3 regions of the Streptosporangium becharense genome follow, and region 3 is predicted to be linked to each of the others. Evidence: riboswitches for the same ligand, from Rfam matches in the RefSeq annotation. Region 3 holds a riboswitch; each other region holds the start of a gene.
The links. A riboswitch is a leader RNA that binds a small molecule or an ion and turns the genes downstream of it on or off. The one in region 3 is predicted to bind S-adenosylmethionine.
Positions count from the first base shown of each region.

Region 1 (5,728 bases), 240 kb from region 3:
GCCGGGACCCCAGGACGGTTCGGCGACGAGCTCCATCTTCGGTGCCCTGCGCAGCAGGGCACCGAACGACTCGGCCAGCTCGATCCTGGCCAGCGGGGCGCCCAGGCAGAAGTGGATGCCTGCGCCGAAGGAGATGTGCGGGTTGTCGGCCCGGCTCACGTCCAGGCGGTCGGGGTCGGCGAAGACCTCGGGGTCGCGGTTGGCGGAGCCGAACAGCAGCGCGACCTCGGTGCCGCGCGGGATGTCCACCCCGCCCACCGAGATGTCCTCGAGCACCCAGCGTTCGAACATCTGCAGCGGCGTGTCCCAGCGCATCAGCTCCTCGATCGCGGTGGGCAGCAGACCGTGGTCCGCGCGCAGCCGCTCCAGTTCGGCGGGGTTGCGGAACAGCGACCACCAGCCGTTGCCGGTGACGTTGACGGTGGCCTCGTGCCCGGCGTTGAGCAGCAGCACGCAGGTGCCGACCAGCTCTTCCTCGGTGAGCCTGTCCCCCTCGTCGGCGACCAGGGCGAGCGCGCTGATGAGGTCGTCGCCGGGGTCGGCGCGACGGGATCGGGCCAGCCCGACCAGGTAGTCCGAGAACTCCTGGGCGGCGCGGACCGCGGTGTGCTGGGCCTCGACGGAGGGGTTGAGCTCGTACATGCCGCAGATGTCGGCGGACCACGGCCGGAGCAGGTGGCGGTCGGCCTCGGGCACGCCGAGCATCTCGGCGATCACGGTCACCGGGAGCGGCTCGGCGACCTCGGCGATCAGGTCTCCGCCGCCGCGCTCGACGAACGCCTCCACCAGCTCGCCGGCGATCCGGGCGACCTTGGGACGGAGCGCCTCGACCATCCGCGGGGTGAACGCCTTGGAGACCAGCCGCCGCAGACGGGTGTGGACGGGCGGCTCGACGTCGAGCATGCCCGCCCTGACCACCCGCCAGAACGGATCCTGGAACTCGGGGTCGTCCGGCCTGCCGAACTCCTGGTGGGTGGCGACGTGCAGGTAGGACCGGCCGAGCCTGCGGTCGCGCAGCAGCGCGTTGACGTCGGCGTGCCGGGCGATCAGCCACTGGCCGGTCGGCTCGAAGAAGCTGACCGGCCGTTCCCGTCTCAGCTCGTCGTAGGCGTCGTACGGGTGGGCGATGAATTCCGGATTCCAAGGATCAAAACGCACTCATGCATCGTAATCGCCAGCTCAGCGACCTCCCAGCCGAGAGGTACGGCGGCCCGGCGGCCCCACGTGAGGGCCGCCGGGTGTGGCGACCGGCACGCGGGATCCGTCTGCGGCGACCGGCCCTCGCGAACCGGCCCGCGGCTGCCCGCACACGGGAGCTGGCGTACGGCGACCGGTCCGCGAGGGCCGGCGCTCAGGAGTCGGCGCGTCCGCCCGCCTGCTCCTCGGGCTCGTAGCGGCGGTGCAGTTCCACCGGTTCGTCCCTGCCCGCCTTGGAACGCAGCCGGATGTTGAACAGTTCCACCACCAGCGAGAACGCCATCGCGAAGTAGATGTACCCCTTGGAGATGTGCTGCTCGAAGCCCTCGGCGATCAGCACGACGCCGATCAGGATCAGGAAGGACAGCGCGAGCATCTTGATGCTCGGGTGCCGGTCCACGAAGTGACTGATCGGCCCGGAGGCGACCAGCATCACGGCGACGGCGACGATGACGGCAGCGATCATGACGCCGACCTCGTCGACCATGCCGACCGCGGTGATCACCGAGTCGAGCGAGAAGACGATGTCGAGGATCATGATCTGGACGATCACGGCACCGAAGGACGCGGCCACCTTGCTCCCGGCGTGGCCGGACTTGCCCTCCAGGCTGTCGTGCACCTCGAAGACGCTCTTGCCCAGCAGGAACAGCCCGCCGATTATCAGGATCAGGTCACGCCCCGATATCCCCTGCCCGAAGACCTCGAAGAGCGGGTTGGTGAGGCGTATCACCCACGACAGCGCCAGCAGCAGCGCCAGCCGGCTGACCAGGGCGACCATGAGGCCGATCTTGCGTGCCCGGTCGCGTTGCGCCTCGGGGAGCTTCCCGACCAGGATCGAAATGAAGATGATGTTGTCGATGCCCAGGACGATCTCCAGGGCGACAAGGGTGAAGAACCCTATCCATATCTCCGGGTTGGTCACCCAGTCCATCGCTTCCTCCTCTGTCGGTCCCTGTCGGGTTCCGTCGGCTGACTGCCAGGACGACCGACGGGCACCGGAAGTTCCTGCCCACGTATCGGCCTGATTACATTTCGGACTTGCGAGAGGCGGCCCGGGGTCGGTTATAGTTCCGGCGTAGGTCATGAGTGCCAGTGACAAGCCCCGGCTCGCTGGCCGGCAACCCTCGCGTCCGCGGCGGGGTGCCCCGGGTGAAGACCTGGTCCGGCGCGCAGCGTGCCGGGCAAGCGCGGGCTCCACGCACCAACGCCACGGCTTGGGGTCCGACGACCTCGAAGGAGCGCCGGCGTGTCCACTCTGACGATCTTCACCACTGCCGCCGCCGACACCGCGTCCCCGGACGCCGCCGCGGCTCCGCGAACCCTCGCGGCCCGCCCGTCCGGCGACCGGCCGATCCCCGCGGTGCTCGGCTCGGACCTGGAGGTCCCGGTCCGGGGCGGCCGGATCGTCCGCTACGCCAACCTCGACTACGCCGCCAGCGCCCCCTGTCTGGAGCCGGTGAGCGCCGCCGTCGCCGCCGCGCTCCCGGCCTACTCCAGCGTCCACCGCGGCGCCGGGTACGCGTCCCAGCTCACCACGGCCCGCTACGAGCAGGCCCGGCACACCGTCCGCGCCTTCGTCGGAGCCCGCCCCGACGACTCGGTGATCTTCACCCGCAACACCACCGACGCGACCAACCTGCTGGCCCGCAGCCTGCCGGCGGGGACCACCGCCGTGGTCTTCGACACCGAGCACCACGCCTCCCTGCTGCCCTGGGGCGACGCCGTGCGGCTGGCGCCGCCGGCCTTCCCCGGCGAGGCCGTCCGTGCCGCCGACGAGGCCCTGGCCGCGCTCGACGGCCCCAAGCTGCTGGTGGTGACCGCCGCCTCCAACGTCACCGGTGAGCTGTGGCCGATCGCCGCCCTGGCCCACATCGCCCACCGGCACGGCGCCCGCATCCTCGTCGACGCCGCCCAGCTCGTCCCGCACCGCCGCCTCAACCTGACCGCGCTCGACCTCGACTACGTGGTCTTCTCCGGCCACAAGCTGTACGCCCCGTTCGGCACCGGTGCGCTGATCGGCCGTTCCGACTGGCTGGCGCGGGCGGAACCGTACCTGCGGGGCGGCGGCGCGGTCAGGGCCGTGGGCGACGGCGAGGCCGACTGGCACGACGACCCGGAGAGCCGGCACGAGGCCGGCACCCCGAACGTCCTGGGCGCCGTCGCGCTGGCCGCCGCCTGCGACGCCCTGAGCGCCACCGGGTGGAGCGTGCTGGTCCGCGAGGAGGAACGCCTCCTGCACCGCCTGCGCGCGGGGCTGGCGACCGTCCCGGGTGTCAGGGAGCTGTCGCTGTGGGGCCCGGACCACCCCCGCGTCGGCATCGTCTCCTTCGTGGTCGAGGGCTTCACCGCCCGCGAGGTCGCCGAGGCGCTCTCCGCCGACTACGGGATCGGCGTCCGCGACGGCAAGTTCTGCGCTCACCCCTTCGTCCGCCACCTCCTGGGCACCGCGGACGGCGGCTGCGAGGACGGCACCGCCTCCGCCGTCCGCGCCTCCATCGGCATCGGCACCACCGCCGAACACGTCGACCGCCTCGTCACCGCCCTGCGGGATCTTGTCTCTCGCGGTTGACGTGACAGCATGGGGTTATGACTGAGCCTCGTGCCGAAGGCGCACCCCGGAGCCTGGACGTGGGGATCGGTGCGGGAGCCGGCGCCGTGCAGGAAGCGCACGGCAAGGAGCTCGCCACCGAGGACATGGTCCTCAACATCGGGCCGCAGCACCCGTCCACGCACGGCGTGCTGCGGCTGCGGCTCACCCTGGACGGCGAGCGGATCAGCGCGGCCGAGCCGATCGTCGGCTACATGCACCGCGGCGCGGAGAAGTTGTTCGAGGTCCGCGACTACCGGCAGATCATCGTGCTCGCCAACCGGCACGACTGGCTGTCGGCGTTCGCCAACGAGCTGGGCGTCGTGCTGGCGGTGGAACGCATGCTCGGCATGGAGACGCCGGTCAGGGCGGTGTGGACCCGCACCCTGATGGCCGAGCTCAACCGGGTGCTCAGCCATCTGATGTTCCTCGGCTCCTATCCCCTGGAACTCGGCGCGATCACCTCGATCTTCTACGCGTTCCGGGAGCGCGAGACCCTCCAGGCGGTGATGGAGGAGATCTCCGGCGGACGCATGCACTACATGTTCAACCGGGTCGGCGGCCTGAAGGAGGAGTTGCCCGAGGGGTGGCTGGGCCGGGTCTCCCGGGCGGTGGCCGACGTGCGGCGCCGACTGCCCGACATCGAGAACCTGATCTCCGGAAACGAGATCTTCCTGGCCCGCACGCGCGGCGTGGGCGTCCTGGACCGCGAGACGATCATGCAGTACGGCGTGAGCGGCCCGATCGCCCGCGCCTCCGGCGTCGACGTCGACCTGCGCAGGGACGAACCCTACCTGGCCTACGGCGAGCTGCCGGTGAAGGTCGTCACCCGGTCGGCCGGAGACTGCCTGGCCCGCTTCGAGGTGCTGCTGGAGCAGCTCAAGGTCTCCCTGGACCTGGCCGACGCCTGCGTGGAACGCATCCGCGAACTGCCGCCGGGGCCGATCAACCAGCGCCTGCCCAAGGTGCTGAAGGTGCCGGAGGGCCACACCTACGCCTGGACGGAGAACCCGCTGGGCCTCAACGGCTACTACCTGGTCTCGCGCGGGGAGAAGACACCGTGGCGGCTGAAGCTCCGCTCGGCCTCCTTCAACAACGTCCAGGTGCTGCGCGAGATGCTTCCCGGTCATCTCGTCTCCGACATGGTCGCCATCCTCGGCTCACTGTTCTTCGTCGTGGGCGACATCGACAAGTGACCGCGGACGGCACCGGCAGGCAGGGGTGCGAGCAGTGAGGCATGGTACGACCGCATGAGCGAACACGACGGCGTGGCGACTCCCCCGGCGGCCACCGGGCCGCGGCGCGACAAGTATGTCGACTGGCTGCGGGCGTTCAGCCTGCTCGTCGTGGTCCTGTGGCACTGGGCGTTCACGATGCTGGCCTGGGGACCGGACGGCCCGTCGCCGACCAGCCCGCTGGGCTTCACCTCGGGGTTGTGGATCCTGACGTGGCTGCTCCAGGTGATGCCGCTCTTCTTCTACGTGGGCGGCCACGTCCACCTGCTGTCGTGGCACCGGGCGTGCGAACGCGGCGTCGGCATCGGCACCTTCGTGTGGCGGCGCATCCGCAGCCTGGCGATCCCCGCGCTGGCGCTCGCGGGCACCTGGGTCGTGCTGGGCGTGATCGTGACGCAGGCGTTCGGGATCCGGTGGATGGACAAGGTCGTCCTGCTCGTCATCAGCCCGCTGTGGTTCATCGGCGTCTACCTGACGCTGGTCGCCCTGCTTCCCGTCTCGCTCTGGCTGCACCGGCACTTCGACGTGCTGGCCCTGATCTGGCTCGGTGGCGCGGCGCTCGTGGTCGACGTGCTGCGGCTGCGCTACGGGTACGAGGCGGTGGGCTGGCTGAACATGGTCATCGTCTGGGGGCTGGCGCACCAGGCGGGCTTCTTCTACGACAGGGTGGTGAGGCTGCCGCGCCGTTTCGACGCCGCGCTCCTGTGGA
Region 1 covers NZ_JACHMP010000001.1:4,121,998-4,127,725, reverse strand. Annotated here, with positions in the region: gene F4562_RS18190 (cytochrome P450) at 1-1,158, opposite strand, end outside; gene F4562_RS18185 (TerC family protein) at 1,352-2,128, opposite strand; SAM riboswitch class IV at 2,276-2,391, shown strand; gene F4562_RS18180 (aminotransferase class V-fold PLP-dependent enzyme) at 2,444-3,766, shown strand; gene F4562_RS18175 (NADH-quinone oxidoreductase subunit D) at 3,784-4,980, shown strand; gene F4562_RS18170 (acyltransferase family protein) at 5,035-5,728, shown strand, end outside.
Region 1: linked by a shared signal. The riboswitch ahead of F4562_RS18180 (aminotransferase class V-fold PLP-dependent enzyme) and the one ahead of thrC (threonine synthase) in region 3 are both predicted to bind S-adenosylmethionine.

Region 2 (5,728 bases), 2.4 Mb from region 3:
CCGGGCCGCCGGATCCGTCCGACGATGACGGTGTTCGCCCAGGACCGCCCCGGGGCACCGGGCCCGCGGATCTGGAACGAGCAGCTCATCCGGTACGCCGGGTACGCCATGGACGACGGGTCGATCGTCGGTGACCCCCGCTACGCCGACTTCACCACGATGGTGGGCAAGCTCGGCTGGCCGGGCGGTCCGGGGAGTCCCTTCGACGTGCTTCCCCTGGTGATCTCGATGGGCGACGGGCCGCCGCTGTTGTCGACGATCCCCGGCGACGCCGTGCTGGAGGTCGCGCTCTCCCATCCCTCCCACCCCTGGTTCGCCGAACTGGGGCTGCGCTGGCACGCCGTGCCCGCGATATCCGGCATGTGCCTGGAGATCGGCGGTGTCTGCTACCGGTCGGCGCCGTTCAACGGGTGGTACATGGGCACCGAGATCGGTGCCCGCAACCTGGCCGACGCCGACCGCTACGACCTGACGTCGCTGATCGCCCATAGGCTGAACCTGGACACTGGCACGGAGCGCTCACTCTGGCGTGACCGCGCTCTGGTGGAGCTGAACGTGGCGGTCCTGCACTCCTTCGACCGGGCGGGGGTGACGATCACCGACCACCACACCGAGTCCCACCGTTTCCTGACCCACCTGGAGCGTGAGGAACGAGCCGGACGGGTCTGCCCGGCCGACTGGACGTGGATCGTGCCACCCATGTCGGGCTCGGCCACGCCGGTCTTCCACCGCTACTACGACGACGTGAGCCTGTCGCCGAACTTCACCTACCACCCCGACTCGCTGGAGCGGGCCCTCGGCCGCTGGGACGCGCCGGGAGGGTGATTACGGCAAGCGGCCGGGCGGAACCGGTCCGGCGTCTCGGCGAGTCCGGTACGGGATCGGGGGCCGGTCCGACGCCCGGGGACCCCGGTACGGGATCGAGACCGGTCCGACGCCCCGGCGGACCCCGATACGCCGCGCGCTGTCGCCGGAGGGAGAAAAAGTGTAGAACTATATTCTGCGGCGTTCCGGTCCGGAACGCCGGACGGGGACGCCCCCGCACAGGGCGAGGGCTCCCAGGAGGGAGTCGGGATGCTGGACCTGGTTCTGCCGTCCGTCGAACAGGGCGTGCTGACGCTGACGTTCAACCGGCCGGACCGGCTCAACGCCTGGACCGACGAGATGGGGCGACGCTACTTCGACCTGCTGGCCGAGGCGGAGAAGGATCCCGAGGTCCGGGTGATCGTCGTCACCGGCGCGGGCAGGGGCTTCTGCGCCGGAGCCGACTTCCAGACGCTCCACGCCATCCAGGACGGCTCCTACGACTCCCGGCCGGACCCGCGTCCCACGACCTTCCCGGCCACGATCCGCAAGCCGGTCATCGCGGCGGTCAACGGTGCCTGCGCCGGCCTCGGCATGGTCCACGCCCTGGTCTGCGACCTGGTCTTCACCGCGGCCGAAGCCAAGTGGACCACAGCTTTCGCCCGGCGCGGCCTGATCGCCGAGTACGGTCTGTCGTGGATCCTGCCCCGGTTGGTGGGACAGGCGAAGGCGATGGACCTTCTGCTGTCCGGCCGCACCTTCACCGGTGCCGAGGCGTTCGAGCTGGGGCTGGCCGCCCGGTCGGTGCCGGGGGAGGGGCTGCTCGCCGAGACGCTGGCCTACGCCCGTGAGCTCGCGGTGTACAGCTCTCCGGCCTCGATGGCCGTGATCAAACGCCAGGTCTGGGGTGACTGGCGGCGCAGCCTGGAAGAGGCCGAGTCCGCGGCCGTCCGCCTGATGGCGGAGTCCTTCTCTCGGCCCGACTTCGCCGAGGGCGTCGCGAGCTTCGTCGAGCGCCGCGCCCCCGAGTTCCCGCCCCTGTAGGCCCGGCGCACCCGCGGCGCGCAGATGTGCCGGGCTCGGGTGGTCCGGGCCGGTCGGCGAGGGACGCGGATCCGGGGTGTGAGGCTCGGGTGGTCCGGGCCGGTCGGCGGGGGCCGCGGATCCGGGGTGGGCGGGCCGGGCTCAGGTGACCCGGGCCAGCCAGTGGGGCGCCGCGGATCCGAAGGGGGCGGCACCGGCGCCGACGGCCTCCAGCAGCCGGTCGGCGGCGGCACGGGCGTTCTCGACGACGTCGGGCGGGTAGGCGTACCGGACCCGGTGCTCCTCGAACTCGTCCTCGTCGTCGAGGAAGACCCGGCCGTTCCCTCGCATTCGGATCACGTCGAGGTCCAGATCGACCATGGTCACCTCGCCGTCGCTCCACCGCGGCACGGTGGAGACGTCGCAGTAGATCTCGACGTCGTTCGGGGCGGCGTTGAAGACGGCGGTCCACCAGCCGTCTCGGGGGAAGAGCATCACGAACGCGTAGGGCCATACGACCGGGGGCCCGTCACCCTTGTGGCCGCTGGAGCCGGCCACGCAACCGGTCCAGACGCCGTGTTCGTCCTCGCCGAGCAGCAGGCCGCGGTGGTGCCAGTGCAGCGATCCGTCGTACTTGCGGTAAACCACTCTCACGCTCTCGTGTGACATGCCCTGACCATACGGCTTGACAATGATCCATGTATTTCCTACCTTATAACTAGGTTAAGAGCGTCAGCGTGAGGCCCGGCCGGCTGACCGGCGTCCCTCCCACCACGGCGGGACGCCCCGGGAAGACCTGGCGGCACGGCAGGCGTGCCGCGAGTGCGCGGACCCGTCACGGGGCCACCGAGGCATGCCTGGAGCGACGACATGTCAGAGATCACACTGAACACGGTCCCCGCCTTCCTCGGCACCCGCGGCTGTCGCCGTCCGGGCCTCCCGTCCCCCCTCCCCGGGAACGCCGGTTCCGGCGCGGTCCCCGTTCCCGGGGAGGGGGGCGGTGCCCGGCGGCTCCGCGGCGCGCCGCTCCACGCAGGCCGGGACGGGGCCCGCCGCAGAGCGGCCGCGCTATGACCGCCTCGATCGCCGTGATCGGCGCCGGCCCCGCGGGCACCTGCCTGGTGGAACAGATCTGCGCCAACGCCTCCGGACTGCTCGGCCTGCCACCGCTGGACCTGCACGTCGTCGACCCGCACCCCCCGGACGAGATCCGGGGCCGGGAGCGGACCGATCTGTTACGGGCGGCTCCCCGCGGGGTCCGGGTACACGTGCACGTCACCCGGGCGGTCGACCTGGTCGACGTCCCCGGCGGGCAGGCGGTCCGGTTGGAGGACGGCCGGACGCTCGACGTCGACGCCGTGATCCTCGCGGGGGAACACCATGACCCGACCTCCGCCCGGCAGGAGCACGGGCCAGCCCCGGTCGGGCAGGGGGACGGGCGGACCTCGGTCGGGCAGGAGGACGAGCCGGACGCCCGGATCGCGTGCACCGGCCCGGACCGTCCGCCCACCCCACACGCGGCGAACCTCGACCCGGACGGGATCCCCGCCGGCGAGCCGGTGATCATACGCGGTCTGGGGGCGGCTTTCACCGACCTGACGACACTGCTCACCTCCGGTCGCGGCGGACGCTTCTCCCGCGAGTACGACGGCGAGCTGGTCTACCTGCCCAGCGGGCGGGAACCCCTGCTCCACACCGGGTCGCACCGCGGAGTGCCGTACCGTGCCCGGACCGGCCGTCTCCTTGCGGGCGCCCGCCCGCCGGCGCCTCGCTTCCCCACCGTGCGGACGGCGGGTGACGGGCCGTGGAACTTCCGCAGGGACCTCTGGCCGCTGGTCGCCAAGGAGCTGACCTTCGCCTACTACCACGAGCTGATCACCGCCCATCCCGAGCGGTCCTGCCTCGCCTGGCCGGGATTCGAGGAGGCGTTCGCCGCGGAGGAGTGGCGCAGTCCCGAGATGCGCAAGCTGATCCGCACGGCCGTTCCCCGGCACCGGGACCGGCTTGACCTCGAGCGCCTGGACCGGCCCCTGGAGGGCATGCGGTTCGGTGACGCGGCCGGGCTGCAGAAGTGGATGCGCGGCTACCTCGCGGCCGACCTGGAGCGGCGCGCCGACCCCGGGCACAGCGCCGACCACGCCGTCGTCCTGGCCCTGTTCCCGGTTCACGGTGTTCTCGCCGCGCGGGGCATCCACGACCCGTGGTTCCAGAGCTTCTTCGACCACGTCACCGGCGGACCGCCCGGCTCCCGCCTGGAGGAACTGCGCGCGCTGGTCAGCGCGGGCGTGCTCACCTTCCTCGGCGCCGGCCTACGCGTCGAGCACCACGAAGGACGGTGGCTGGCGCAGAGCCCCACCGTGCCCGGCACCGTCCGGGCGGAAACCTTGATCGAGGCCCGATCGTCCGTGTCCGGCGTGAGCGGGGCCCGATCGTCCGCGTCCGGCGTGAGCGGGGCCGCCGACCCGCTGATCGCCTCCCTGCGGGGGCGGGGCGAGGTCACGGAGGAGTCCGGCCTGCTCGGGGTGCGTCCGGCCGACCATCGGGTGCTCGACCAGTCCGGCATCCCCCACCCTCGCAGGTTCGCCTTCGGCCCCCGGACCTCCGGCGGCCCGGCCGACGACGGCTTCACCCGCCCTGGCACCGACGCCCCACTCCTCCGCCACACCGACGCGCTCGCCCGGATCGTATTGTCCGAAGCCGTCGGCACCCACCTCCACCACGTCGCTTGACAGTGAGCCTGACCGCGAGGACGCGGAGGTGCCTCCCGGCGGTTCAGGCCCGTCAGGCCCGTCCCCTCCCGCGCCGTCGCGGCCGTCCCGGCGGGAGGGGAGGCATTCCCGGCCCTGCGGCGGCACCGCCCGGGAACCGGTGTCCGGGACCGGAACCGGCCCGGCCCCGGTGCTCCGGCCCCGGTGCTCCGGCCCGCAGGCCGGAGAGCGCGTCAGGCGACGCCTGACTCGGCGGCCCGGCTGGGCAGATTGTCGCCGGAACCGGTCCGACTGGACGGGTCGTCGGAACCGGCCTGGCTGGCCGGGGCGCCGGGACCGGTCCGGCCGGGCAGGTCGCCGTCCGTGCCGGTCCGGTCGGGGTGGTGGTCCTCCGCGTCCCTCATGCCGAGGTCGCGGATGTCCGGCAGCAGCAGGACGCCCAGGGAGGAGATCGCGATCACGGCCGCGGAACCGTACAGGGTGACGGCCGTACCCGCCGCGTCGGCCAGCGGACCGGCCAGGGCCATGCCGAAGGGCATCAGCCCGAGGGAGAGCATCCAGTCGTAGGCGGACACCCGTGAGACCGCCTCGGCGGGGATGTGCTCCTGCACCGCGGTCTCCCACAGCGGAGCCATGAACGCCAGCCCGCCGGTCATCATCCCGTACGCCGCCGCGACGACCAGCGCGGGCGCCCCAGCGGCGAGCGCGACCAGCGGCAGCGCACCCAGCGCGAGACCGATGTTGGCCGCGGCCAGGGGCCTGCGGGGCCTGACGCGCAGCACCAGGAGGGCGCCGCACAGCGCGCCGATCGTGCCGCCCTGCACGATCGTCCCCCACGCCAGCTCACCGCCGAGGCTGCCGACGGCGATCACCGGGCCGACGGTGATCAGCACACAGCGGCCCAGGTTCCACAACGAGTGGCCGATCAGGTTCGTCCAGTACCAGCGGTGGCGGCCCAGCTCCAGCCAGCCGTCGGCGAGCTGCCGGACGAACGGCTCGTGCGGTGCGGCCGGAACCGGCGGGATCCGGAGCCGTCCCAGCAGCACGGCGCTGACCGCGTACGTCACGGCGTCTAGCAGGAGTGCCCAGCCGGGCCCGGCGGTCAGCGCGATGGTGGTCGCGATGCCCGGTCCGAGCAGCATCGCCCCGCGCTGGGCGATCGCCATGAGCGCGTTCGCCCGGGGCAGGAGCTC
Region 2 covers NZ_JACHMP010000001.1:1,969,791-1,975,518, reverse strand. Annotated here, with positions in the region: gene F4562_RS08450 (nitric oxide synthase oxygenase) at 1-825, shown strand, start outside; gene F4562_RS08445 (enoyl-CoA hydratase-related protein) at 1,075-1,848, shown strand; gene F4562_RS08440 (DUF402 domain-containing protein) at 1,990-2,481, opposite strand; SAM riboswitch class IV at 2,549-2,658, shown strand; gene F4562_RS08435 (FAD/NAD(P)-binding protein) at 2,898-4,556, shown strand; gene F4562_RS08430 (MFS transporter) at 4,769-5,728, opposite strand, start outside.
Region 2: linked by a shared signal. The riboswitch ahead of F4562_RS08435 (FAD/NAD(P)-binding protein) and the one ahead of thrC (threonine synthase) in region 3 are both predicted to bind S-adenosylmethionine.

Region 3 (5,728 bases):
GATCCTTGGCGGCCTCGGACAGGCCCGAGACCAGGCCGCCTCCGCCCCGGCGAATGGACAGGGAACCGTCGTCGGAGAGAGTGAAGGAGACGGGGCCGCGGTTCGAGGCGACCAGGATCGCGTTCATTCAACCCCCTCGACCTAAGGGACACGCCTGTTCTGAAGGCTAGCCGGGACCTCTCCGGGATGCCCTGCTCTTCGAAACAAGGAGGAACGCCGTTCATCAGATTGTGTCAGCTCTTGTCGGCAGCTCGATGGGTGCCTGTGGGTTCGCGTTCTTTCGGAAGCCGTATGACGGGTCGGCAAAGGTGTCCCCCGACCGTAGGATGTCTGCGACTGTGACCGCTGATTGGGGCTCGTGATGGCGCTGGATGAGACGACCGAGGAACTGGCCCGTGAGGCCGCCCGGGGCGACCACCGTGCGCTCGGCGAACTGCTGAAGCGGATCGAGCCCGACGTCTTCCGCCACTGCCACCGGATCCTCCCCTACCGGCAGGACGCCGAGGAGGCGTGCCAGGACACCCTCCTGGCGGTGGCGCGCAACATCAGCCGTTTCGAGGGGCGTGCCCGGTTCAGCACCTGGCTGCACATCGTGACGGCCAACTGCGCCAGGACCACCTACCGTTCGCTGAAGCGCCGCGCCGCCGAGCAGAGTTCGGACGAGCTGCCGCTGTTGCAGAAGCCCGACGTCGCCCGGGTGAGCGTGATCGCCGGTTCCCGGCTGGACCTCCTCGACGCGATGGAGGCACTGGAGACCGACAAGCCCGAGCTGGCCCAGGCGCTGGTGCTGCGCGACATCTGCCAGCTCGACTACAACGAGGTGGCCGAGCAGCTGGGCATCCCGCTCGGCACCGCCAAGTCCCGCATCCACCAGGCGCGTAAGTACGTGCAGGGGGCCCTGGGCGACGCCTACGGCCTGTTCTGATCCCGTCCGCGGGGTTTCCGGCCGAGCCGGGGGTTGCCGGTCGTGGTGCGAGGGTGTGCCGACGTGCCGGGCCGGTCGGCAGCGCAGAGTCGGCGTAGCTTCCATATTCCCGGTGTGGGCGGATCTGTCCGCCCACTATTCTCGGTCGCGGTACCGATCGGGTACCACTCCGGGGGCTACAAGGGTGTCCCCGTCGACGGGACCGTGGAGATCGGTTACGAGATCGCGCCGGGGTTCCGCCGCCGCGGCCTCGCCGGCGCCGCCGCGATCGCACTCGTCGACCGCGTTCTCGGGCACGGAGAGGTCACCCGCGTGACCGCGCACACGCCGGCGGGTGACGCCGCTTGCGGCGGGGTGCTCCGCAACGCCGGATTCAGCGTCGAGGCCCGGATCGAGGATCCGGAGCACGGCGCGATCGAGCGGTGGGTCCGGACCCGGTCCGCGAACTGACCGGCTGACAGGAGAGGCGCCGTCATGGCGCACGGCGGCCTCGCCGACGACGAGTGATCCCTGATCGGGTCTCGCCCGCCCCCGGGCGGGTGAGGCCCGAGGGAGGGTCTCCCCGTTCCGACCCGCGCGGCAGGGCAATCTGTCCGTCAGGTAACACGCTGCGTCTTGAAATATGAGACGGGTGGTCAGGGGCCCGGTGTGCCGGGGTAGAGTGCAGAAGACCTGCCCGTCAGGTCCACAACTGAACATTTGCTCATCCAGAGGGGTGGAGGGACCGGCCCTGCGAAGCCCCGGCAACCCTCCCGGTTCAAGACTCGTGATCTGACGAGGTCGGCCGGGACAGGTGCCAATTCCGGTCTGCGGCCAAGGTGGTCGCAGACGAAGATGAGGGAAAGGCCTCGCTTCATGGTGCTTGCGACCACTGAGAACACCACCGCTTCCCCCGCCCGCGCCGGAGACTTCGGACCCGCCGTCGCGCTGTCCTGCCGCGAGTGCGGTGCCCGTTACGACCTCGGTCCCAGCTTCGCCTGTATCGAGTGTTTCGGGCCTCTGGAGATCGCCTACGAGTTCGGTCGCGTGACCAGGGCTCAGATCGCCGAGGGGCCGACCAACATCTGGCGCTACCGCGCGCTGCTGCCCGTCCCGGCGGACGTGACCACCAAGCCCAACATGGCCCCCGGCTGGACCAAGCTGGTCAAGGCCGACAACCTCGCCCGTGAGCTGGGCATCCGCTCGCTGCACATCAAGGACGACTCCGGCAACCCCACGCACTCCTTCAAGGACCGCGTGGTGGCCATCGCCGTCGAGGCGGCCCGCAACTTCGGCTTCCACACGCTCTCCTGCTCCTCCACCGGCAATCTCGCGGGCGCGGTCACCGCCGCCGCGGCCCGCGCCGGGCTGGACGCGTGCGTGTTCATCCCGGCGAACCTGGAGGAAGCCAAGATCGTCATGGCCTCGGTGTACGGCGGCAAGCTCGTCGGCATCGAGGGGACCTACGACGACGTCAACCGCTTCTGCTCGGAGCTGATCGGTGACGAGCTGGGCGACCGCTGGGGCTTCGTCAACGTCAACCTGCGGCCCTACTACGCCGAGGGTTCCAAGACCCTGGCCTACGAGATCGCCGAGCAGCTCGGCTGGCGGATCCCGGACCAGGTCATCGTCCCGGTCGCCTCCGGCTCCCAGCTCACGAAGATCGACAAGGGCTTCAAGGAGTTGATCGCCCTCGGCCTCGTCGAGGACAGGCCGTACAAGATCTTCGCGGCCCAGGCCGAGGGATGCTCGCCGGTCTCGGCCGCGTACAAGGCGGGTCACGACGTGATCCGCCCGGTCAAGCCCGACACCATCGCCAAGTCGCTGGCGATCGGCAACCCGGCCGACGGCCCCTACGTGCTGGACATCGCCCGCCGCACCGGCGGGGCGGTCGAGGACGTCACCGACGCCGAGATCGTCGAGGCGATCCGCCTGCTGGCGCGAACCGAGGGCATCTTCGCCGAGACCGCCGGAGGCGTCACCGTGGGAGTCCTCCGCAAGCTGGTCGCCTCCGGGGTGCTCGATCCCGAGGCGGAGACCGTGGTGCTCAACACCGGCGACGGGCTGAAGACCCTCGACGCGGTGGCCGGCCAGGCACGTCCCACCGCGGTCATCCGGCCGTCTCTTGACGCATTCCGTACGGCTATCGCCTAAAAATCGCGAAAGGTATTGAATTATGAGCGTTTCTGTACGGATTCCGACGATCCTCCGGACTTACACCGGCGGAGCCGCCGAGGTGAACGCCGAGGGTGCCACCCTTCGTGACGTTCTGCAGAAGCTGGACGCGGACTTCCCCGGCATCGGAGCCCGGATTCTCGACGAGACCGGGAAGATCCGGCGTTTCGTGAACGTCTACGTCGGTGATGAGGACGTCCGTTTCGCCGACAATCTCGACACCGCCACGCCCGCGGGTGCCCAGATCTCCATCATCCCGGCGGTCGCCGGGGGCTGACCCCGGATTCGGCGGTCCCGCACCGGATCCCCCTCCCGCGCAGACCCGGCGGCTCCGCTTCGGATCCCGCTCCCGCACCGATTCGGCGGTCCCGCACCGGATCCCGCTCCCGTGGGACCGCCTGGGGCACACTCTGTACCACCTCATATGACACCCGCCCGGCTTCCGCCGGGCGGGTGTCATGCTTTGTGGCGCGAGGTCGCATTCGTTGGCTCCGTAAAATAATGTAATCTTTAACTAACTAATCGTGATAACCAAACATCCTCGCGTACTAAATGCGTCGGTAAAGAGGGAGTTTGTTGGTTGACTCTGTTGCCCAACCGCGTCTCACAGGTATGGTCGAGGGCGATCGACGTAGGCGATGTCTCCGCCTCGGAGATTGAGGACTTCGCGAGAGGAATGGGCGTCGTCCTCAAGCCCAGTAAGAGGAGTCGCAAGTGGCGCAGGGCACCGTCAAATGGTTCAACGCGGACAAGGGCTACGGCTTCATCGCGGTAGACGGTGGTAAGGATGTGTTCGTCCATTACTCCGCAATCATGATGGACGGTTACCGCTCACTCGAACAGGGCCAGCGGGTCGAGTTCGAGATCACCCAAGGTCAGAAAGGCCCGCAGGCGGAGTCCGTCCGGGCGGTCTGACGTAGCCGTTCCGTGAATTCTGCGGAAAGTTTCGGCTGGGTCCGGTGGCAGCGCAGTCCGCCGGAACCGTCGCGGAGGCCCGGCCCATCCCCTTGGCGGGTGGGCCGGGCCTCCGCTTTCCGGCCGGGATCCGGCCTCCCGGGTGGTCGCAGGGCATGGGATCCGGCTTCCCGGGGCGGTCGCAGGTCATGGGGGTGCGGCTTGCACTCGGCAGGGTAGAGTGCTAAACAGATGGTTGGCACTCACGGTTTGAGAGTGCCAACCCTGGATCGAGGCGATGGGGCCTGCCGAACGGAGTCGTGGGCCCACATGCCGTCGCGGGCGTCGACTCGGTCCGGTGCAAGCCACCCTGTCTTTGGGAGGTCTAGCCGTATGGCAGCCAAGATGATCTCGTTTAACGAGGACGCCCGTCGCGGTCTCGAGCGCGGTATGAACCAGCTCGCGGACGCGGTCAAGGTGACCCTCGGCCCCAAGGGCCGTAACGTCGTTCTGGAGAAGAAGTGGGGCGCCCCCACCATCACCAACGACGGTGTCTCCATCGCCAAGGAGATCGAGCTCGAAGACCCGTGGGAGAAGATCGGGGCCGAGCTTGTCAAGGAAGTCGCCAAGAAGACCGACGACGTCGCAGGTGACGGCACCACCACCGCCACCGTCCTCGCCCAGGCTCTCGTCCGCGAGGGTCTGCGCAACGTTGCCGCCGGCGCCAACCCCATGGCCCTGAAGAAGGGCATCGAGGCCGCTGTCGAGCGTGTCTCCGAGGAGCTCTCCAAGCTGGCCAAGGACGTGGAGACGAAGGCGCAGATCGCCTCCACGGCCTCGATCTCCGCCGGCGACCCGCAGATCGGCGAGATGATCGCCGAGGCGATGGACAAGGTGGGCAAGGAAGGCGTCATCACCGTCGAGGAGAGCAACACCTTCGGGCTGGAGCTTGAGCTCACCGAGGGTATGCGCTTCGACAAGGGCTACATCTCGCCCTACTTCGTGACCGACCCGGAGCGCATGGAGGCCGTCCTCGAGGACCCGTACATCCTCGTCGTCAACTCCAAGGTCTCCGCCAACAAGGACCTGCTCCCGGTTCTCGACAAGGTCGTGCAGGCCGGCAAGCCGCTGCTGATCATCGCCGAGGACATCGAGGGCGAGGCCCTGGCCACCCTGGTCGTCAACAAGATCCGTGGCCTGTTCCGCTCGGTCGCGGTCAAGGCCCCGGGCTTCGGTGACCGCCGCAAGGCCATGCTGGGCGACATCGGCATCCTCACCGGTGCCCAGGTCATCAGCGAGGACCTCGGCCTCAAGCTGGAGTCGACCGCGCTCGACCAGCTCGGCCGCGCCCGCCAGGTCATCGTCACCAAGGACGAGACCACCATCGTCGACGGTGCCGGCGACGCCGAGCAGATCGCCGGCCGGGTCAACCAGATCCGCGCCGAGATCGAGAACACCGACTCCGACTACGACCGCGAGAAGCTCCAGGAGCGTCTCGCCAAGCTGGCCGGCGGCGTGGCCGTCATCAAGGCCGGCGCGGCGACCGAGGTCGAGCTCAAGGAGCGCAAGCACCGCATCGAGGACGCCGTCCGCAACGCGAAGGCGGCCGTCGAGGAGGGCATCGTCCCCGGCGGTGGCGTGGCCCTGCTGCAGGCCGGCGCCAAGGCGTTCGACAAGCTGGAGCTCGTCGGCGACGAGGCCACCGGTGCCGCGATCGTCAAGAAGGCTCTTGAGGAGCCGCTGAAGCAGATCGCC
Region 3 covers NZ_JACHMP010000001.1:4,360,132-4,365,859, forward strand. Annotated here, with positions in the region: gene F4562_RS19310 (alpha,alpha-trehalose-phosphate synthase (UDP-forming)) at 1-127, opposite strand, end outside; gene F4562_RS19315 (RNA polymerase sigma factor) at 362-925, shown strand; gene F4562_RS19320 (GNAT family N-acetyltransferase) at 1,040-1,375, shown strand; SAM riboswitch class I at 1,626-1,766, shown strand; gene thrC (threonine synthase) at 1,781-3,058, shown strand; gene F4562_RS19330 (MoaD/ThiS family protein) at 3,081-3,356, shown strand; gene F4562_RS19335 (cold-shock protein) at 3,794-3,994, shown strand; gene groL (chaperonin GroEL) at 4,367-5,728, shown strand, end outside.